3 regions of the Shewanella sp. MF08487 genome follow, and region 1 is predicted to be linked to each of the others. Evidence: predicted binding sites of a transcription regulator. Region 1 holds the regulator's gene; each other region holds the start of a gene.
The links. The regulator ArgR, encoded in region 1, controls arginine synthesis, uptake and breakdown. The targets are predictions, from matches to a motif close to ANTGAATANNTATTCANT.

Region 1 (7,856 bases):
ACAGATGGACGACCGAATCAGCTTGCTGCAGTCGACCCTCGAAAATGCCTTAGTTGAGCGTTCAACTAAATAGCATTAAAGTTTAACTGTGAAGCACGAGGGTTTAGCGCGATAACGCCGCTAAGTTAACTCTTTTGATACACAGAGAGTGGCTAAACTGGCTTAAATACTAAGACAATTTTTAGCGATTCAGTACCGTTTTGCTCCCTGGGATGCATGCCAACTGGTAATGTCCCTGTGCCGATAATTTTGATCTTAGGGTGAATGCTTTACTGACATTGTGCATGCTCGGCTCGTACCGAGAAGCCTTAGGAGGTAATCATTTTCCCGCCTTGAACCTACGGTTCAAGGGCTACACCGGGTAGCGGCATTCTGGGGAGCATCTTAATTTATGTTTACATCTTCTACACTCAGCGACAATCTTCCTGCTAAAAGTAAAGCACCGCAAGCTGCGGTGCGCATCGATATCAACGCAAAAGAAAGTCGCCAGCAATTACGTAAAACCATCCGCAGTGCACGTAAATCGCTAACACCAGCTGAGCAAACCTTGGCAAGCCTTAATGCCTGCCACAAAATGATTGATAGGCTACAAGCTCAAAAAGCACAGCATGTAGCATTGTACTTAACCCATGATGGTGAACTTGCGACCGCGCCGCTTATCAATGCACTGTGGCAATTAGGCATTAATACCTACTTACCCAGATTGCACCCCTTCAATGCCGGACAACTACTTTTTTTGCGTTACACCGCTGACACGCCGATGCAGCCCAATCAATTTGGCATCTTAGAACCTAAATTAGCTGTGCGCGCCATCATCCCCGTGACTGAGTTAGACATTGTTATTACTCCCTTGGTCGCTTTTGATGCTGTGGGTAATCGCATGGGGATGGGCGGCGGCTATTACGATAGGACTCTGGCGAACTGGCAGCTTCAGGGCAAACCTTTACCTATGGGTTACGCCCATGACTGCCAACAAGTGCCGAGCTTACCCTGTGAGCATTGGGATGTGCCTTTACCGATGATCATCACCCCAAGCCGCGTGCTGACGTTCTAAACGATTTTGATTTAATCATCAAAGCACTACTTTAACTGGCGACCGCCATCGACATTATGGCAACGACCCGTAACGTAGCGACTATTCAGTAAATATTGCACTAAATCGATAATTTCCTCATTGCCCGCCTCTTTTGGTAGTAACGCTTTAGCTAAGGTTTTTTGTTGATAGGCAGCATCATCTTCTGCATTAAATAAAATCATCGCTGGGGCGATGGAATTGACTTTCACCTCGGGGGCAAATTTAGCAGCAAAGGATAATGTCATATTGTGCAGCGCAGCTTTACTGGCAGCGTAGGCAATATGCTTCTGACTGCCCTTCTCGGCCACATAATCGGTAATATGGATAATATCACTCGCACCAATATTACCATCCGCTCCAGCGCGTAGCGGCGCTTCTAAGGCCAAGTTTAATTGATAGGGCACGCTCACATGCACTTGCATCATCCGCTGCAACACTTCGCTCGGCGCAAAAGTGGCGCTTTTTGCAGGCTCATTCCTTATAATCACAGGATCAGGCAGCCAATCGGACGCATTGTGAATAATAGCGCGAATTTGAGGCAGCTTAGCGAGCTCATCGATTAAGGATTGCACTTGGATATCATCGTAAAAATCACAGGGATACAAAGTCGCGCCTAAAGTCTTTAGCTCATCAATACTCGGATAGTGGCTACGATAGGTACCAATCACACTCAGGCCTTGGGCGAGAAAATGTTTGGCTAAGGCGTAACCAATACGCTTACCTACGCCAGTGATGATGATGGGAGATGTCATACTAATCCTATTATTTTTAAAGCGATTATGGCTCGTTTATGATTCATTGAATGGTAAATACACCTAAGACTCAAGCAAAACGAATCAACACCCAAAATCCTAGCGCACTTTTTTAGGTTTAACCTAACAGAAAGGCCAGTGCACACAGCTAAACCAGCTTCAATCTCGCAGCAACTGCGATCTAAAATGATTGCTGCTGCGTATAGGATAAGCTCAAGCATTGAGATTAAGTCATCAGAGGTGATATTCGATGGAACTACGAATTTTTTATGATGGAAACTGCCCATTGTGTAGCGCCGAAATGCGTCAACTGAAAGCGCGCGATCCCAATAATGTCATTGCGCTAGAGGATTTAAATGCACCCGACTTTAGCGAGCGTTTCAGCCATATAGATAGAGACTACGCCAATACTATTCTCCATGGAGAAACCGCATCGGGCGAAGTATTACTCGGCTTAGATGTTACCTGCAAAGCGTGGGCACTCACGGGAACCCGCTCTTGGATACAATTATTACGTTTACCCATTATTAAGCCCGCTGCCGATTGGATTTACCTACGCTTTGCTAAAAACCGATATCGCATTTCTTATTTACTGACTGGTAAAGCTCGTTGCGACGATAATTGCCAATTACCCACTAAGCGCCGCTGATTTAGCTTTAGGTTTAAGAAGCGTAAAACGTAGGCATAAAAAAACGGAGCTCAAGGGCTCCGTTTTTAACTCGTTATAATCTAAAAGATTACTCGAATAATTATTTAACGAAATCAACGCCTAGTTTGATATCGCTTTTCAGCGTATCTAACATAGAATCACGGGCGTTAGCTTCAAATGCACTCACTTCACCGTAAGGCAGTACTTTTTCAATACCGTTTTTGCCTAACAATACAGGTTGTGCGAAGAACTGGGCGTGTTCACTGCCGCCGTCAACGTAAGCACATTCAACAATGTTAGCTTCACCTTGCAGACCACGAACCAAAGACAGACCGAAACGGCAAGCCGCTTGACCCATAGACAATGTCGCGCTGCCGCCACCGGCTTTAGCTTCAACCACTTCTGTACCCGCGTTTTGAATGCGAGTTGTCATAGTTGCCACTTCTTCATCAGTGAAAGTCACGCCTTCAACTTGAGACAGCAATGGCAGAATGGTCACGCCGCTATGGCCGCCGATCACATTCACTTTAACATCAGCAACGTTTAAACCTTTTAATTCGGCAATAAAGGTTTCAGAGCGGATCACGTCCAGTGTGGTAATACCGAATAGACGGTTTTTATCGTAAACACCGGCTTTTTTCATCACTTCGGCTGCAATAGCCACAGTGGTGTTAACTGGGTTGGTGATAATACCGACTAAAGCAGTAGGACAAGTCGCAGCCACTTTTTCCATCAGGTTACGCACGATACCAGCGTTGATGTTAAACAGATCAGAACGATCCATGCCTGGTTTACGCGCAACACCAGCAGAAATCAGTACTACGTCTGCATCTACCAGCGCAGGCGTTGGATCTTCACCGGCAAAACCTTTGATTTCAACAGCAGTCGGGATGTGGCTCAAGTCAACCGCAACACCCGGAGTAACCGGTGCGATATCATATAGAGACAGCTTTGAGCCCGCAGGCAGTTGAGTTTTTAACAGTAAGGCAAGAGCCTGGCCGATACCGCCAGCAGCACCAAGTACAGCAACTTTCATAATGAACTCCGTTATTTCTCGGATATGTGTGACATGGATCTAATTTGCGTGTGCGTCACATTACTGGAATGTCGCAACAATTTCAATTATCCCTTAGTCGTGGAACAAAAGAATTTCGAAATAACTGATAGCTCACAAAAGAACAATGACTCGATTGCACATTTTAAGCCGATGATAATGACACTGAGTCTACTGCTTAGTGAATGTTTATTCAGCCAATTTGATTGTATGTTGACAATTTGTTTAAAAATATTCAAAATGGGCCTGTTTTTTTGAATAAAGAATAATAATATTATGCAGACGACCAAGAATCAGGATGACCTTGTTAGAGTTTTTAAGTCGATTTTAAAAGAAGAGCGCTTTGGCTCTCAAAGTGAAATCGTCATCGCCTTGCAAGCTGAAGGCTTTGGTAATATTAACCAATCAAAAGTATCACGCATGCTCAGCAAGTTCGGCGCCGTTCGGACTCGCAACGCTAAACAAGAGATGGTGTATTGCTTACCCGCCGAATTAGGCGTGCCAACCGCAGGCAGCCCATTAAAAAACTTAGTGCTGGATGTTGACCATAACCAAGCCATGATTGTAGTGCGAACCAGCCCTGGCGCAGCACAACTGATTGCCCGCTTATTGGATTCTATCGGTAAGCCAGAAGGGATTTTGGGAACGATTGCAGGTGATGATACGATTTTTATTTGCCCATCAAGCATCCAAGATATCGCCGACACCTTAGAAACCATCAAATCTTTATTCAATTATGCCGAATAAATAAAGCACTTAATGCCTTGGCATTAAGTGCTTTATCAAAATGTAACTCTTACAACTCAACTTGGTCAGTCACAACAATTTACTCATCGAACTGCAGCATGAAATCTAAAGCGGGTACGAAGAAAGATGAACCCGTTAATGCCTTAGTAAAATGCATTAAATGATCATGATTACCTTCGCCATCACCAAATATCATACTGTGTAGCATTTTTTCAAAATGTTCGGGTGTACGACAGCAAGCAATAAACATCAACCCCTGCTCTTTAAGCGATCCGTAGGGCATGCTCTGACGTAGGATTTCCATTGAGTTTCCGTCAGCATCTTTAAGATTCACCCGTTTTATATGGCTGGTGAGTGGCTTATCCTTGGATTCATATTCGATATTATCTTGTTTAGTGCGCGCGAATATATCTTCTTGTTTTTTAATCGGTAAGCGGTTCCACTTACTTAAGTTATGGGCATATTTTTGTACGTGAACATAACTGCCGCCCTTAAATCCAGCATCCTCATCACCCACCAGTGTGACTTCTTGACGATGGCGTCCCTTTGGGTTTTCAGTACCATCGACAAAACCTGTCAGATCGCGACTATCCATAAATCTAAAGCCGCGTTCTTCGTCCACTAATTCCACCAAATCTTCAAACATTTGGCTAATTTCATTGGCGACTAAATGCAGAATATCGTAACGGTCACAGCGAATATGTACATACAAATCATATTCGATTGCAGGTGCATCAAGACTCCCAGCTTGTATCGCAGGAAAAGGCCTTAACATTTTAGGGCGGGCATCGGTATAGAGGCTATCCCAGTAATTAGCGCCGATACCGACAAAACCATTAAATGCACTGTCAGAATACTGATCTGTCAGTTCGTAAATATACTGCGCTACGTTGGCAAGGCAGGGACGTAACTGCGACTCCACATTATCATTTGCATTAAACATCAAGTAGATACTATGTAAGTTTCCCTCTGCACACACACCTAACTGTTCACGCGGCATATTTTGAATATCCATTTGGTTGTGACCTTGTTCTAAATTCATTTTCGGTAATATTATCCGCAACTTTCCCTAAAAATGACATTAACTAACGCACACTTTACTCGAGTTTATTAATGATAATGCTCATAACTAAGCGTTGTTGTGCTCAAGCTCATTGAAAAATGATGCAGCGCATAAATTTCGCTAGCGAGTCTACCCCAATACAGCAAGCAAAGCTCACTAACGCCATGATATTTATTTAAACTAATATCCTGCAGCATGACCATCTTTACGACTCTCGGATGCGCCGCGGTAAACACCGGTTTCTGCATTAAAGCCAATCGCTTGATAACCACCGAAATCCCCTAAAGTATCACGCAATACATGCCCTTTTTTAATGAGTTCACGGCGCGTTTCAACAGGAAAGCCTGACTCTAGGCTCACATAACCGCCATCGGTCATCACCTCACCGGTAGGCTCAGTAGAACCAGTATGCAAAATCCGAGGCGCATCGCCCGCTTCTTGTAGGTTCATTTTAAAATCAATGAGATTTATTAAAATTTGTGCATGCATTTGTGGCTGCGTTGCACCGCCCATAACCCCAAAACTAAGCCAAGGCTTACCTGCTTTAGTCACAAACGCGGGAATAATCGTTTGAAAAGGTCGCTTACCTGGCGCATAGGTATTGAACCGCCCCTCGGTTAAATCAAACATTTGCCCACGGTCTTGCAGTACAAAACCAAGGTCGGCTGGCGTCATTCCCGAGCCCATACCGCGGTAATTACTCTGGATAAGTGACACCATATTGCCGTCTTTATCTGCCGTGGTGAGGTAAACCGTATCTCCGTGCTGTAGGGCTGGATTACCTGCATCAACACTTTTGGCGGCTTTATTCGTGTCGATTAATTTAGCTCGCTCATAGTTGTAGTGTTGTGATATCAACTCGGTAACAGGGACTCTATTAAAGGCCATATCAGCATAGAATTTAGCTCTGTCGGCAAAAGCCAGTTTTTTAGCCTCTACAAATAAGTGCACATATTCAGGGCTGTTAAAGCCCATAGCAGCGACATCAAAGGGTTCCATGGTTTTTAAAATTTGCAGGGCGGCAATACCTTGTCCATTGGGGGGTAATTCCCACACATCATAACCACGATAATTAACCGAAACAGGCTCAACCCATTCACTGGTGTGACTGGCTAAATCTTCATAGCTTAAATAGCCCCCTTGTGACGCCATATATTTATCAATACTTTTAGCGATATCACCTTTATAAAATGCATCACGCCCACCCTTAGCAATTTTCTCATAGGTGTTTGCTAACGCGGGATTTTTAAAGATTTCACCTACCGCTGGCATCTTACCCGTTGGCATATAGGTTTCTTTAAATCCTGGGAATTTAGCCAGCTTTTTAGCACTGCTATCAAGATAATAAGCAATGAGCTCTGATACCGGAAAACCATTGCGGGCGTAACCAATCGCGGGGGCAAGATTATCCGCCATAGGTAATTTACCAAACTTATTATGCAACTCATACCAACCATCAACCGCACCGGGAACCGACACAGGCAAAGGGCCAAGTGGCGGTAAATAGTCGAGCCCGAGGGATTTAAGCTTTTCTAAGCTCAATGATTTGGGGCTACGACCTGAAGCATTAAGACCATAAAGACGTTTATCTTTCGCACTCCAAACGATGGCAAATAAGTCACCACCTACACCCGAGCCTGTGGGCTCAACCAAGCCTAACATGGCATTAGCTGCAATCGCAGCATCTACCGCGCTGCCACCTTGCTTGAGTATATCAATCGCCACTTGAGTCGCTAATGGCTGGCTCGTCGCCGCCATTCCATGTGTGGCATACACTTCTGATCGGGTTGCAAATGCTTTACCCGTAATCCTATCCATGGCCATTACTCCTGAAGATGATACCGCTGTTGCCACGATAACGAGGGTATAAATTGAATTTATTATTTTTAACATAACACCTCCTAAATAAGAGGATTAAAGTAACAAGGCTGAGCAAAAATATCATCAAGCAATAGCACTTAAACTCAAGTTAAACGTAAGTAAAAATGTCTCACTCTCGCTCACGTATCCGATGCTGGAGCGGTCTATAGCCTTGCCTAACATAGGTTAAATTGCGGCTGGGCTCTGCATTTTAAGCAAGTTTGCGTATACAATAGCGTAATATTTTGAACCCTTAGCCACAGGATGCCCCATGCCTTGGATCCAACTCCGTGTAAATACCAATAGCGATGATGCTGAAACCATTAGTGATTTACTGATGGAAGCCGGCTCAGTCTCTATTACCTTTGAAGATGGTAAAGACACACCGATTTTTGAACCTAAACTGGGTGAAACCCCGCTATGGCGTGATACCGTGGTTGTGGCGTTATTCGATGCAGAAACTGACCTAACACCAACCATAGCCATGCTAAAAACCTTACCTTTCCTCGGTGAAAACTTCAGCCACAAGGTAGAGCAAATCGAAGATAAAGACTGGGTACGCGAATGGATGGATAACTTCCACCCTATTCTCTTCGGCACACGTTTATGGATCTGCCCAAGCTGGCGCGAAATCCCTGATCCAACCGCAGTAAATG
Region 2 (7,856 bases), on a different contig from region 1:
GCCGAATGCAGTGCAAATTGAAACCCCAACAACCTTAGGCGATGGGGCACCAACGGACCAAATATTCCTATTACAAGAAGCCAATCGTCCGGGCGAATATATGCCCGCCTTTGAAGATGAGCATGGCACTTATATTATGAACTCCAAAGATCTACGGGCGATTCAGCACGTAGAGCGCCTGACTAAGATGGGTATAGACTCGCTCAAAATTGAAGGCAGAACAAAGTCTTTCTATTATGTTGCACGTACCGCGCAACTTTATCGCCGAGCGATTGAAGATGCCTCATCGGGCAAAGATTTTGATCGCAGCTTAATGAACCAATTAGAGGGCTTAGCCCATCGCGGTTATACCGAAGGCTTTTTGCGTCGCCATGTGCATGATGAATATCAAAATTACGATTATGGCTACTCTATCAGCGATACCCAACAATTTGTCGGTGAACTGACGGGTAAACGTAATCTTGCGGGCCTTGCTGAAATTGAAGTCAAAAATAAATTTTTAGTGGGTGATAGCGTCGAGTTGATGACGCCGCAAGGCAATATCAGCCTGACAATTAAGCAGCTTGAAAACCGAAAAGCGGAATCAGTTGAAGCCGGACTCGGCTCTGGACATACCGTTTATTTACCTGTACCTAAAGAGGTGGATGTCAGCCACGGAATTTTACTGCGTAACTTGCCACAGGGCCAAGATACGCGTAACCCACATGAACTAGGTTAACCAGATGGCACTTCTGATCGACGACAGCTGCATTAACTGCGATATGTGTGAGCCTGAATGCCCTAATCAGGCGATCACGCTCGGTGAGGAGATCTATGAAATCGATCCTGACCGCTGCACTGAATGCGTTGGCCACTACGATAAGCCCACTTGTGTTTCGGTCTGCCCGATTGATTGTATCGATCCTGATCCTAACCGCGTCGAATCCAACGATGAGCTATTAGTCAAATTTGCCGTGTTGACGCAAAAAGCCGAATAACACGCTAAGACAACAGCCCTATACGTAATAGGGCTGTTGACAAGTTCCATAGTGAGCACCAGTCACTTACATTAAAAACTCGCTGATTTAGACAGAATGCTCGTTGGTTTAGCTTCGATTTGTAACCGCTCAATGGCTGCGGCTAATTTTTCAACGCTAAGACGAATAGGTGCAGGCATAGAGGCAAACTCTATGCTTAACAAAAGGTTTTTCACTTCGAGCCCTAATTCTGTATCACCTTGAATACTCAGTTTACGTTGAAAAAATAAACTATCGGGATCTTCCTTCGCTGCTGCCACTAAAATCAACTCTGCCGAATTAGCACTAAAAGTGACCTGCGCATCAGTTAACGGTCTGACTTGCCATTGACCATCAAAACTCACCTCAAATGCCAACTTTAAGTCTTCTACGCAAATAGCCACCCATTTATTAGCCAAAAAATCGAGCTCATCGGTTTGGGTTTGTGGCGCTAATAACACCCCAAGTAATTGGCTGATGGCTTTTGCCTTAAAGCTAAACGGTACCTTAGCAAGGGGGAAGCCTATAAATTTAGGTGTAAATTCAAGAAGTTGCTTTGCTAAATTTGCAGAGAAAACAGCAGGCATGGGCGCTTACCTAGTAAAAATAAATACATATATCGCAGTTTAACGAGATTTTATGATCTTAAACCTGTTTTAAATCAATTCACCGCCATTCAATCTTCCCTAAACTCTGCGACTATCTTTTTATCGGGAGCATCATTATGGAACTGTTGTGTCCAGCAGGAAATCTCGCCTCGCTAAAATCGGCTATACAAGCCGGAGCTGACGCTGTGTATTTAGGATTAAAAGACGATACTAATGCGCGTTCATTTGCGGGATTAAACTTCACCCCAGACAAATTACAAGAAGCCGCTGAGTTCACTCAAACCCGTGGTAAAAAAATCTTTTTAACTCTCAATACCTTCCCTAAGCCGACTGAAGAACACCGCTGGTATCAGGCCATTGATTTAGCTGCAAAACTCGGTATGGATGCCCTAATTGTCGCCGATATTTCCTTACTCGATTATGCCCATAAACATTATCCGCAACTGCCGCTACATCTTTCGGTACAGGCCAGTGCCACCAATCTTGGCGCACTGAATTTTTATAAAGAAGCGTTCAATATTGCCCGCGTTGTATTACCAAGGGTGTTATCGATGAAGCAGGTGCGCGATCTTGCTAAGGTGAGCCCTGTTGATCTTGAGGTATTTGCCTTTGGTAGCCTCTGTATTATGGCCGAGGGCCGCTGTCATCTGTCTTCCTATGTGACGGGGCAATCCCCCAATACGGGCGGCTCATGCTCACCCGCTAAACATGTGCGCTGGCAAGAGGAAGGCCAAGATAGATTAACCCGCCTCAATGATGTGTTGATTGATAAATCGACCCTTGATGAACAAATGGGCTATCCTGTTGTTTGCAAAGGTCGATATCTAACAGATGAGCAAGATTCTCCTAGCTATTTACTCGAATCCCCCACCAGCTTAAATACACTCAGTTTGCTCCCTGAGCTCGCCAAAGCAGGCATTGTGTCGCTTAAAATTGAAGGTCGCCAACGCAGTCCAGCCTATGTTGAGCAAGTCACTAAAGTGTGGCGCCAAGCAATAGACACCTATTTGCAGCATCCCGATAAATTTCAAACTCAATCACACTGGGAACAAGCCCTCGCTAAGGTCTCTGAAGGCCAAATCACCACACTGGGTGCCTACGAGCGCAACTGGCAATAATCGGCAATCACACCTAATGAGAAGAAAGGACACACATGAACATTTCCCTAGGCCCATTGTTATATTGCTGGCAGAAACAACAGGTATCAGATTTTTATCAGCAAGTCGCGGCCAGTAACATTCCGTTAGTTTATCTCGGTGAAGCCGTTTGTAGCCGTAGACGAGAACTCAAATGGGGCGATTATCTTGAGCTTGCGCAGATGCTCAAACAAGCGGGTAAAGACGTAGTGATTTCGACGCTGGCACTTATTGAAGCGCCATCTGAATATACCGAGCTTAAACGTCAAGTCGATAATGGCGAGTTTATTATTGAAGCCAACGACATGGCAGCGGTTTATCTGGCCAAAGAACATAAGCTACCTTTTGTGTGTGGTGCAAGTATCAACAATTATAATCGCGCCAGTTTAGATATTTTAGCGCGTTTTGGTATGCAACGATTTGTGATGCCGATTGAATTATCCAAGGCATGGCTTAGCCAAGTGATCCAAGATAAACCAGCGTTTGAAGTAGAAGTCCTCGGGCACGGTTATCTCCCGTTAGCCCATTCAGCGCGCTGTTTTACTGCCCGCCATAAGCAACTCACCAAAGACAGTTGCGAAACCATTTGCCGTCAATACAGCAAAGGGCTGCTCGCGCAAACCCAAGAACAGCAGCCACTATTACGCTTAAATGGTATTCAAACTCAATCGGCAGCCTGTTTAGATTTACGTAGTGAACTCGCCGCCATGACGCAAATGGGAGTAGATGTATTTCGAGTATCGCCCAGTGGCATGGAGTGCATTGCCAAAGCCAGTGCCTTAGTCGATAGCATTAACACGCCATCAGCGCTTCAGTCTAATACAGTGCCGTTAAGTGCAGAACAATGTAATGGCTATTGGTTTGGAGAGGCAGGATTAACCATGCACCTCAGTGAATAAACCATGTATCCAGTAAAAAATCATGCCGCTATCAAAGGACAATATTGAAGTAATGGATACGCTAAACAGGCTATTAGCGCAAAGTTGCTGATCGTATAGAGTATAAATAGAAGAGAGAGGCAGGGTTACGATCTAAGCTTGGTCCTTAACTGACTGAACAATAATACGCTTGTCCAAGTTAATAAACTCCCCAGCCCTATCCATTCTAATAGGGCTGGCCACCACAATCGTGGACGAGGTAACTGCATCACCATCTCTTGATAAAATGGTCTATCACCCTCGGTTAAACCTAACTGTAATTGCGGTGCGTATAAAAATGTCATCATACTGCACAATACGATCAGAGCCAGTAACCCTGTCCAACGGCTAAACTGAGACTGACCAAAACAAATTAAACTTAAGTGTAAAAATGCACTTAAGCTCCCTAAGTAAAAAAACCATTTCAGCCCCAAAACATGTAAGTGGTACACGTTTACCGGAAATAATCCCATACATGCCAGAGCCAAAAACGTTAATGCCAAACAAATAAAGAAGGGCGACTCCCATGGCGAGCTCAAGTGCGGTAAGGAAGATAAGCAATATAAAACCACGCTTAAACTGCCAAAAAACAAGCCACCGTTAAGGATAACAGCCAAAGAGGAATGACCATAAGTGCCTAATTCACTTAAGGTATGATTTAAAAAATTGAAGCCCTGAGATTCCAAACCCGCAAACCCCAAAACCCCAACAATAATCCCGACTAGCAACCCATAAATCCCCATAAACCCAAATTTAATGGCTAATGTTGAGGCGCCTTTTGTCGTCATCTGCTCTACTTTATCAATCATGAATACGGAAGTTAGATAACAATATGACTAAATTACATGTAAATAAGAAGATTTAAAGCGGCGGACATCCTGTTTATGAATAAAAATTTTTACTTTCTTCATTATTAACGACTTTTTAGTCAGGCCATCTAGCGGAAGCGTTGCTTGCAACAACCTATTTATATACATAAAGACTAAAATCTTTTACGCATAAAAATGTACCCTATACGCCAAAGTATGTTGAATATCACGGCAATATCCATAAACCATCCTAAACATGGCCCTTCAACCATAAACATCAGATTAGCAGACAGTAATCGAGCAATAACCCAACAAATACTGCTACTAGGCCATATTACGGGCGTTTTTCTGTTCAAAAAAAGCTGGCACATGGCTTCAATAAAAAAATATAACATCATAAAAGCACTTCGATAACAAGTTGAGTCAAGCCATTGTTTTAAATGACTTATAAACCTCTACACTTAATAATGCTGCACAAATATCATCAACAACTTAAGCAAAATAACTATGCTGTTTTGCTGCTTATATCAAACTAACTAGCGAATCGTTTTACATAGCAAGGCTAAGCGAGTAATCTTCCCCCTTCTCATTTTTGAGTTGAATTTAAATGCATCTAAGTGGACAGTAAAAACCTGCTAGATACGGCTAAAAATTTCAAATTTATCATGTACGACTCGTACTTTAAGGTGTACAAAATTGGCTACTGAAAATAAAAACCGCAATATAAAGACGATACTCACCTTTATCGTCCCTTCGTTGATCGGCCTGTTATTATTTATGACACCTATCAGCTATAACGATGCGATTACTATTCCTATCGCGATCATTTCTAAAGCATTACAAAGCGCATTAAGCGGTGTATTAACCCTGATTGTGACCATTATTGTGGTGGCAATGGCGCTGGCATCTTTACTGTCAAAAGCACTTAAACCCAAGTTTGTGACTCAGAGTCACTTCCTAAATGGCTTACTAAATGTCAGTCCTTTATGGTTGACGGCCCGTATCGTAGGAGCAGTATTTATCGTACTGACGTACTTAGGCTTAGGCCCAGAGGTGATTAACTCATCAAGTACTGGGGCTTTAGTCTTAAACGATTTACTGCCGGTATTGTTTTCGGTATTTATCTTTGCTGGCATGTTACTGCCACTCCTACTTAATTTTGGTCTACTTGAACTATTTGGCACGCTGCTAACTAAAATCATGCGCCCAGTATTTAATCTACCGGGTCGTAGCGCCATCGACTGTATGGCATCCTGGTTAGGTGATGGCAGTGTCGGGATTTTACTAACCAGTAAACAATATGAAGCACGCTTTTATACCCAAAGAGAAGCCGCCGTTATCGGCACGACGTTCTCGGCGGTATCGATTACCTTCAGCTTAGTGGTTATCTCGCAGGTTAAGTTAGAGCACATGTTTGTGCCCTTCTATTTAACCGTATGTTTAGCCGGTTTTGCTGCAGCAGTGATTGTGCCTAAGTTGCCACCACTATCGTGGAAGAAAGACAACTACATCGACGATACGCCACGTACGCCAGATGATGAGCTGATCCCGGCTGGACACAGCGCGTTATCTTGGGGTTTTGATAAAGCCTTAGAGAAAGCGGCCAACGCTGGTGGCATAAAAGCTGTTTTAAATGAAGGGATTAAAAACGTTCTCGATATGGTGTTTGGTATTCTCCCCGTGGTCATGGCCATTGGCACCATGGCGCTGATTATTGCCGAACACACACCTATCTTTAACTATCTCGGCATGCCATTTATTCCATTACTGGAATTACTGCATATTCCAGAAGCCACTGCAGCCTCTAAAACGATCGTCGTCGGTTTTGCGGATATGTTTATTCCGTCAATTCTTGCCAGCTCGATTGAGTCGGATATGACCCGCTTCGTGATTGCAGCTTTATCGGTAACTCAATTGATTTACATGAGTGAAGTCGGCGCACTGCTGATTGGCAGTAAAATCCCAGTAAACTTTGTTGAGCTATTTGTGGTGTTTATTCTACGGACGTTAGTCACACTGCCAGTTATCGCGGGTGTAGCGCATTTACTCTTTTAATGCTCCTAAAATATAAGCTCAATACGTCAAATCAAGGTTAACAGATAGCCGTAAAAACCATTAAAAAGGAGTCCATTCTACTGGGCTCCTTTTTTATGTTTACGTTTCAAGACTCATCATACCCAATGCCTATCGCCTTTGAGGTACATAGCGTACTTATCTATCGACCGCCATTATTTCTAACAAAAACCATCATGACATTATTGAACCCGACACTGAAAGTCGCACGGCTACTGAATAGACTCATAATTTGGAGTAATGAACATTAAGTTAATAGTTTGTAATGGGGTTAGCTTATTAACTAGCACTCTGTTATAAGTAGCTGTAATGAAGCGAATTAAATCAATCAGCCTTAGGGCGGATAAGTCATGGAGGGGAGTATTATGTCGATTGTTGTCGCCGATATTATGAGCACCCGCATCGTCACGATAGAAATGGACGATCGCCTCAATGTGGTAAAAGATATATTCGAACAGGCAAATTTCCATCATTTATTAGTGGTTGATAATAGTAAACTGGAAGGTGTACTTTCAGAGCGAGATTTATTACGTGCCATTAGCCCACACATTGGCAGTATCGGCGAGACAGTTAAGGACTTAGAAACCTTACAAAAACGTGTACATCAGGTAATGACCCGTAACCCTATCACTGTTGCCCCAACGGTGTGTTTAGACACCGCCGCCCATCTCATTCTGGAGCACAATATTGGCTGCTTACCAGTACTCGATAACGGTCGTTTAGTGGGTATTATTACTTGGAAAGACTTGCTTAGGGCTTATTCAGAACACCTTTTATTGGCAGAAAGCGAATGCTAACCCTGAGTTAGCACTCGCTTTTTAATATGACGTTTAGGTATTTAAATTGCCCAACCACCCATATAAAACACCACTAAACCTAAGGTAATAGCTAACACGCCTACTTTTAGTTTGCGCCACTCACCGCTACAAATACGACCCACCACCAGCGTGATAAAACCCAACATAATACCGGTGACGATATTACAACTTAAAATAATAAATACAGCGCAGGTTAAGCCTGCCATGGCATCGACTTTATCGTTAAAGTCGAGTTTTGCTACATTACTCAGCATCAATAGTCCTACATACATCAACGCTGGCGCTGTCGCATAAGCTGGCACTAAATAGCTTAACGGTGCTAGAAACATCATCAATAAAAACAGTACGCCAACAATCGTCGCCGTTAACCCCGTTTTACCACCCGCAGCAGTACCCGCCGCCGACTCGATATATACCGCCGCCGGTGCGCCGCCAACCAAGCCAGCCACCATGCTGCTAACAGAATCTGAGGTTAAGGCTCTGCCACCGCCGACAATATT
Region 3 (7,856 bases), on a different contig from region 1:
CGCCAATCACTTTCTGTGCTTCTTCCGGCAATAGACAAACGTAGACCGGATTTCGTGGCATCATCTCGGCCATAAATGCCTTTTTACCCAAACCAGAAAGATAATCCGCCTGAATAAAATCTATGCCCAAAAAGTGTTTTTGCAACCAACCATAAAAAGGTGAATGACCATCGGCATCGCTCACACCGCGCATTTCGGCAATCACAGTTTCGCCAAAACGCTTCGCATGTTGAGCTAAAAACAGAAAGCGACTGCGGGATAACATGCGGCCATTGTTGCCCTTGCGATATGCTTCACGCAAAAACAGCGTGCACATCTCAGCAGCGCCAGTGTAGTCATGGCAAAGGGTGAGGGTTTCGACCTCGTTACGCACATCAATTTGTTCAGAATGATAGACTTCGGTACCGAGTCGATAATGGTAGAACGCATCTTCCATTCCCACCGCCGCTTCGATGGCGCACGTTCCCACCACTTCACGGATATCGGTATCTTCCAGCACCATCAGATAACCTTCATCGAAGGGAGTCTCTACGGCTTTGACGAATGAGGCTTCTGCTCGCGCAATTTTATGTCTGAGCAGATCCGCATTCACAGGTAATGACGTAAAACCATGACCAGACTCTTCGGCAATTTGATATAAAGCTTCAAAATCGCCAGCCTGAATAGGACGTATGATTAACATCTTAGTGTCTCCTCACTTTGGCTTACCGTGCATCAAGGCACCTCTCTTCAAAAAGACAGGCAGTGATGCAGGTAAGTATTCCCTGACAAAAAAGGAGTGCGAATAAATTCAGCACTCCTTTGGTCATTTAGGCGGCAGCTATGCTCGCCACAGCACGTTCAAAACGAGCTAGACCTTCAGCAATATCTGCCTCAGGGATCACCAGAGAAGGAGCAAAACGCACCACGTTAGCACCCGCCATCAGGCTCATTAAGCCTTCAGCGACAGAGGCTACCAAGAAGTCGCGTGAACGACCTTGATATTGTTCATTAAGTACAGCACCTAGGAGTAAACCTTTACCGCGCACTTCTGAAAATACATGATATTTTTCATTGATTTTATTTAAACCATCACGCAATAACTGCTCGCGATGTTTAACGCCGTCTAACACTTCTGGCGTGTTTACCACATCTAATACCGCATTGCCGATAGCGCAGGCTAATGGGTTACCACCGTAGGTAGAACCGTGAGTACCCACTTTTAAATGTTCAGCAATCTCAGCCGTTGTCAGCATAGCTGCGATAGGGAAACCACCGCCGAGTGCTTTAGCTGTGGTTAAAATGTCAGGCACGATTTCAGTACCCATGTAAGCGTACAGTTCGCCAGTACGACCCACACCCGTTTGCACTTCATCAAAAATCACTAGCGCATTGTGCTTGTTAGCCAGTTCACGCACGGCTTTCAAGAATGCAGGATCGGCATCGATAATACCGCCCTCGCCTTGCAGTGGCTCAAGCATGATGGCGCAAGTCTTATCCGTTACTGCGGCTTCTAAGGCGGCAACATCGTTAAATGGCAGGTGAGTAATGCTCTGCGGCTTAGGACCAAAACCATCGGAATAGGCAGCTTGCCCACCGACGCTCACGGTGAAGAATGTACGGCCGTGGAAGGCTTTATCAAACGCAATGATTTCGTCTTTCTCAACGCCGTGCTTTTCTAAGGCGTAACGACGGGCAAGTTTCAATGCGGCTTCGTTGGCTTCGGCGCCAGAGTTGGCAAAATACACTTTGTCGGCAAACGTGCTGTTGACTAATTTAGTCGCTAATTCTAAGGCAGGCTCATTCGTCATTACGTTTGACAGATGCCATAACTTTTCGCCTTGTGTTTTAAGGGCATTAACAAGGGCTGGATGACAGTGACCTAAGCAATTTACCGCAATACCGCCAGCAAAATCGATAAACTCGTTACCCTCTTGGTCCCACACTCGGCTACCTTCACCACGTACAGGGATCACGGCTGCTGGCGCATAATTAGGTACCATAACTGCATCAAACTGGGCACGGTCTAGCTTTATATTCACGCTCATTTCTTCATCCTTTGTATTTATTTAATGGCAACGAGCACCATCAGAGTCCCATGCGTATCTTTATCTAGAGTTAGTGATACTGGGATGACTTGTATCTATTAATGACCATTATTAGCGAAAATGTGATCAAAACACCAGTTTTTCACAAACACCTATCCTATAACTTTGGCTCAAACTGCATAAAGATTGCGATTTAAGAACTATACAAGCACTTAATCCCGTGACTCTTAGCATAATTAGTCATAAAAAAAGTTATTTACCCATCGTTTTACTAGTTATTCACTGAATATGAATAACTACAGCATGTTAACTAATCAAGCCTGAAAGTACAAAGTGGCTATTTTTCACTCTAACCTCAATGACTTCTACTAATCATCATCCAGAGGAAATACACTGCGCATGTTTAAGGGTAAACGTCCTAATGGCTTGTCTTCTAAGCCGCTTATTTGGCTTAGTGCGAGCTTAGAAACGTACTATTTTCACATCTCGTATCTGCTACCCGTAAACCAACAGCCGCTCAGCTAAGTGAGGTTAAAATAATGACAAATCACTCGCAATAAATGTTGCATAAATGGCGTTATTTACAGTCAATGTGAGTGATGGGGCTTGTGGAGGTTATCGAATTTCAAGGTAAGTCATTATCGGGATGATAAGCCGATAATTTTCACCCAAGTTAATAGGCAAAAATACCGTTTGCTGACATGAGGCAATGCAAAATCATATTGATTCATGTGCCCTATTATAGGCCGCAAGCGGCTATCTAACTCATGATAAATTGGCCATTACAGCAGATCTAAACGTCGATAATTTTGCGCTTTCAAACGTAACACTTCTTGCTCTGTTAATTGATAATAATCAAACATTAAGCGTCTTTCTTGTGGGTCGATTTGGCGCATTTCTTCAAGTAATACTACCTTCGCATAACAGTTCGCCCGTGCGACGATTGCGGCCTGAGGTGATAATTCTCGATAAGTTAAGGTTTGATCTAGCTCCTTCAATAACAATGTTAACGGACTCGTTTCAAACTTAAGTAACTCTAATAACTGCCAGTTAAGTTTATGCCCATGATTTAGCACTTGTTCATACACAGCTTTGGCGGGAAACTCTGTGGCGATAACCGCATCATGTACCTCCTTGTCACGGCAAAGACTCGCCTCCCGTATCCAAGTGCCCCATGTGTGATCAAATAATCGCGCACTTAAACTCAGAACAACAGACGTCCCTAATTGATTAAGCAAAGCACTACTGTACACCAATGCAGAATCAGTATTATGAAGCTGCGCTAATGTATTTGCCGCAATGCCACTGACTATGCTGTAGCGCCATAATTTACGGGTAGTCCATAACAATTTAGCATTAGCACTCGGCAGCCAATTACGTAAACAAAAATACGGAATGATACTACGCAGGTTTTCGATACCGATGAAATTCATCACTAATTTAATATCGGTGACACGTACGTCAGAACTCTGGGGGCGGCGCGCACGAAAAGACGGGCTGTTGACCATGTTGGTTAAATCGCGGCACAACCAACTTACGTTACTGATCAGCGGTCTTAATCGCGTCGCATCAAGATTTTTTGCCAGCAGTAATTCCAGCAACAAAATTTGCGATTCATTGATCTCTGACTTAGCCAGAACCAGTTCGGGGGACGCGAGTTGATGCTCGATGGCGTTATTGACCGTTTCATGCAGCTGGCTCGACACGGCTTCGAACACTTCTTTGGCTTTAATTTGTTTCATCAAACGCGCCAAAATCGCTTCGCGCTCAACATCTAATTTATTTGCATCGGCCTCTAATTCAAGGTCGAGGTCATCCAAAAGAGTCGGGCTCGCTTTATGCTTTCCGAGAATCAATTGCTGATAGAGTCTGTGCTCTATCTCTATAATTTTGCCGGGTCTTACACCGCCCGCAACCGAAATCGCCACTATAAATCTTTCCTATATCGCTAATGCCCGAGTGACGTCAACACAATCAAACTCTCAAAATCATTACAATTTCAGCACATACACTTAATCTTAGCAATAACGCAAAGTCGTAGAACACAAACATAGTGTTATATCGGATATTTCCTACTCAGTTGCCCAATCAAAAGGCCTCATATAGAGGCCTTTACAGGAAGTTGAGCTGAGTTATTTGAGTTCTTGTTCGAATAACTTATAGATGCGGCGGTATTCGTCTAACCAGCTAGAAGGCTGACGGAAACCATGGGGCTCGACAGGATAAATCGCCGTTTCAAAGGTCGGTTTTTCCAGTTCGATCAAATGCTGCACCATACGCACGCTGTCTTGGAAGAAAACGTTGTCGTCCATAACGCCACTCATAATAAGCAGTGGTTTCGTTAATCCTTGGGCATGCTCAATCGGAGAGCTGCGCTCATAGGCGATAGGATCAACATCAGGCGTATTTAAGATGTTGGAGGTATAAGGCGCATTATAATGTGCCCAGTCTGCCACAGGACGCAATGCGGCTCCTGCTTGGAACAAATCAGGTGCAGTGAACAATGACATAAAGGTTAAGAATCCACCGTAAGAGCCACCATAAGTCCCGACACGCTTAGTATCGACATGGGTATGAGTCGCCATCCACGTTACGCCATCCTTTAAGTCTTCCACTTCTGGATGACCCATATTGCGATAAATCGCCGTACGCCAATCGCGACCATAACCCTTAGAGCCACGGTAATCCATGTCCATCACAACATAACCTTGTTGAGTCAGCAGGTTGTGGAACATAAACTCGCGAAAATAACCGCTAAAACCATAATCGGCATTCTGCAGATAACCTGCACCGTGATTGAAAATCACCGCAGGATATTTCTCAGCGCGGGACTTATCATAGCCTTGCGGCAAATAAACGCGGGCGTACACATTGCCAGCACCATGATTTGAAGGTACTGCTACCACTTCTGGCGCTTGCCATGGGTAATTTTTGAAGGCATCACTGGTATAAGACGTCAGCTGCTTTAACTCGCCGCCAATGGGTTGAACATAAAGCTCATTTGGCTGTGTGCGGCGTGAGGCATTGAGTAATAGCTGAGTGCCATCGGGGCTTAGGCTGTAATCTAAGTTGCCATCCCACTGCGTTAATTGCTCATTTTTACCTGTAGCTAAGTTCACCCGGTGAACGTTATAAATGCCAGGGTGAGTTTGGTTAGCTTTGTAGTAGATATAATTCGCGTCCGGTGACAGCGTAATATCGCTCACCACAAACTTGCCTTGGGTTAAGGCGCGCGGCTTTTCACCGAGTCCTTTCACATAGAGCTGTGAATAACCTGATTCTTCCGACAAATAGTACAGAGAATCCGTCCTCGGCAACCAACCGAATTGGTTATAGTCGTAATTCACCCAAGCGTCGTCATGCAAACGATGTTCGGTGGTGAATTTACCTTTAGCTAAATCGACACTGGCTATCCAGCGATCTTTGTTATCGGTGGCTTCTAGCATCAGGGCTAATTTATCTTCCGATTCATGCCACTGAATCGCGCTCTGGGTCCAGCCCCAATCCTGAATTAGCTGAATTTTGCGTGGCGCTTTAGTGCTTTGGTAAGTTTCACCTTTCGCTTTAGCATTCTCAGCTTTCACTTTGGCAAGCACATCTTCATCAAAACCAGTCAGGCCCTCGATAGTGATATCGACTTGTTTATGCTGGTTTAAATCAAGCACTACAAAGCGTTGTCCTGGCGGCGTATCTTCAGCCACACGTGCACGCACGGGTACAGGGTCGATATAACCGTCGCTACCTAAGTAGTTAGGCATGATGTCGTGTTCGCTGCTGCCGGTGTAATTCTTATCGGTCAGAGCAAGTAAAATATAGCGGCCATCCGGTGACAGGCTGAGCTCTGACACCACTTCGCTATCGCCTAAATACCAAGTGCTGGCGGCGAGCGTTGGATCGCTTTTTTGCAATTCATCTTTGTACTGTGCTTTGGCTTTGGCATTCTCTTGCTGCAGCGCCACATACTTAATCAATCTGTGCTGTTGCTTAGCAATATAAGACGTTGGATCTGTTACACCTTCTGGCGCTTTCGCCATTTTAATTTCGGCAAGCTGCTCGACTAAGCCTGAGTCTTGATGAATTTGGAAAACATTGTCGCCCTGCCAATAGGCGATATCGCCATTATTGAGATAACGCACGCCATCGATGGCACTGCGCTGACGAGTCAGTTGGCTGATTTTACCTGTGCTTAATTGCTTAACAAAAATGTTGCCCTGATACAGATAAGCCTTGTGGGACTTAGTGCGATCAAACACGCCAAACTGCTGATCTGCCGCGTGTAATTTATCAAGCGCTAGCTCGACTGCGCGACTGTCATTGATGCCTTGCTGATAATAACTGCGCAGAGGTGAAGCACTCGCTTGGCGGGCAAACAGCACGCTTTGGCTATCGTCGCTCCAGTAAGCTTCTTTGGCGAAAACCCCCATCCAATCGGGATTTGCCATAATTTGATTAAGCGTAAGCGCCTGTGAAACCTGTGGCGGTTGGGCTAAGGGAACTTGGAATGCTTGCGGGGATGATGCAGGAGCTGCTGTTTCAGTCGATGTCGCTGCGCAACCTGCCAATACGGCAACCGCTAACGCACTTAAACCCAAATTTCGCATTACGCTTCTCATTTGTCCTTCCTTTTATTGTTATCGCAATGGCTAAATGACCCAGTCGAGTTTACCTGCTGGTTTTGCCTATTCGCGTAGTTTTGCCGAAGTTATAGCATAGTTAATTGCTAAACTTGCTTAAAAAAAGGATAAATCTTGTAACAGAAATTGATAGTACGAATATAGTGCGGGTAGTTTTTAGGACGAGGAAATTATACAGGCACAGCAGGTTGAGCTAAAAAATTGGCTAATAGTTCGAGACCTTGCTCGGTAAGAATCGATTCGGGATGAAATTGCACCCCATACAGCGGTAAGTCCTGATGGCTCATGGCCATGATTTCTCGGCCATGGATCGGATCATCAAACCAAGCATCGAGAACAAAACCTTCAGGCACAGCATCTACCAATAACGAGTGATAACGTGTGACGGTTAAGGGCTGATTTAATCCCTCAAATAACCGCTGGCCAGTATGCGCAATGGCGCTGACCTTGCCGTGCATTACCCGCTCGGCACGCACCACATTGGCACCAAAAACCTGCGCCATCGCCTGATGCCCTAAACACACACCGAGGATCGGCATGCGCGTGGCAAAATGCTCAATCGCCGCAAGGGAAATCCCCGCCTCATTGGGAGTGCAAGGGCCGGGCGAAATCACCAGATGAGTAGGCGCAAGCGCCTCGATTTCGGCGATGCTAATTTCGTCATTACGTTTGACCACTATCTCTTGCCCTAGCTGCTGAAAATACTGCACTAAATTAAAGGTAAAAGAGTCGTAATTATCGATCATTAGCAACATACAAGATCCATTGGACTGAATGGTAAAGGTATAACGCATATCCAACGGATGAATGCGGGCGCAAATGCTACCACAGGTTTAGTTAATTACGGCGATAAAATACAGCGACAAAAAAGCCAGTCATTCGACTGGCTTAGTTTTAAAACAACTTGAGCATTCCACCACAGCTATTTAGCGGCCGTTATTTAACGACGGTCAAATGGCTGCGACGCTTGGGTGGCTCATCAGTCGATTCAGGCGCTTTAGCGTTTGTCTTAACAACCGATAAAGATGAATCGACTTCATCATCAATCAGATAAGCATCTTCGATATCGAAGACAGTACCCGAGCCGTTTTCACGGGCATAAATAGCGACAATAGCCGCCATCGGTAACATTACCTGCTGAGGAACACCGCCGAAACGTGCATTGAACTCCACAAACTCATTGCTAATTTGCAAA

Region 2: the regulator ArgR is predicted to act here: its motif matches at 5,062-5,079, upstream of ACRN9H_RS04355 (YjiH family protein).
Region 3: the regulator ArgR is predicted to act here: its motif matches at 2,255-2,272, upstream of ACRN9H_RS05300 (aspartate aminotransferase family protein).

The regions. Positions count from the first base shown of each region.
Region 1 covers NZ_JBOZPB010000008.1:52,551-60,406, reverse strand. The annotation lists gene ACRN9H_RS07930 (cell division protein ZapA) at 1-73, shown strand, start outside; RNA gene ssrS (6S RNA) at 202-383, shown strand; gene ACRN9H_RS07920 (5-formyltetrahydrofolate cyclo-ligase) at 392-1,054, shown strand; gene folM (dihydromonapterin reductase) at 1,081-1,827, opposite strand; gene ACRN9H_RS07910 (thiol-disulfide oxidoreductase DCC family protein) at 2,078-2,476, shown strand; gene mdh (malate dehydrogenase) at 2,577-3,512, opposite strand; gene argR (transcriptional regulator ArgR) at 3,807-4,277, shown strand; gene ACRN9H_RS07895 (Dyp-type peroxidase) at 4,357-5,292, opposite strand; gene ggt (gamma-glutamyltransferase) at 5,521-7,233, opposite strand; gene prmA (50S ribosomal protein L11 methyltransferase) at 7,472-7,856, shown strand, end outside.
Region 2 covers NZ_JBOZPB010000004.1:120,287-128,142, forward strand. The annotation lists gene yegQ (tRNA 5-hydroxyuridine modification protein YegQ) at 1-718, shown strand, start outside; gene ACRN9H_RS04330 (YfhL family 4Fe-4S dicluster ferredoxin) at 723-977, shown strand; gene ubiT (ubiquinone anaerobic biosynthesis accessory factor UbiT) at 1,049-1,582, opposite strand; gene ubiU (ubiquinone anaerobic biosynthesis protein UbiU) at 1,720-2,721, shown strand; gene ACRN9H_RS04345 (U32 family peptidase) at 2,757-3,638, shown strand; gene ACRN9H_RS04350 (DUF998 domain-containing protein) at 3,764-4,465, opposite strand; gene ACRN9H_RS04355 (YjiH family protein) at 5,162-6,520, shown strand; gene ACRN9H_RS04360 (CBS domain-containing protein) at 6,904-7,335, shown strand; gene ACRN9H_RS04365 (NCS2 family permease) at 7,377-7,856, opposite strand, start outside.
Region 3 covers NZ_JBOZPB010000005.1:93,329-101,184, forward strand. The annotation lists gene astA (arginine N-succinyltransferase) at 1-682, opposite strand, end outside; gene ACRN9H_RS05300 (aspartate aminotransferase family protein) at 810-2,027, opposite strand; gene ACRN9H_RS05305 (HDOD domain-containing protein) at 2,810-3,955, opposite strand; gene ACRN9H_RS05310 (S9 family peptidase) at 4,160-6,640, opposite strand; gene ACRN9H_RS05315 (anthranilate synthase component II) at 6,832-7,416, opposite strand; gene ACRN9H_RS05320 (ClpXP protease specificity-enhancing factor) at 7,598-7,856, opposite strand, start outside.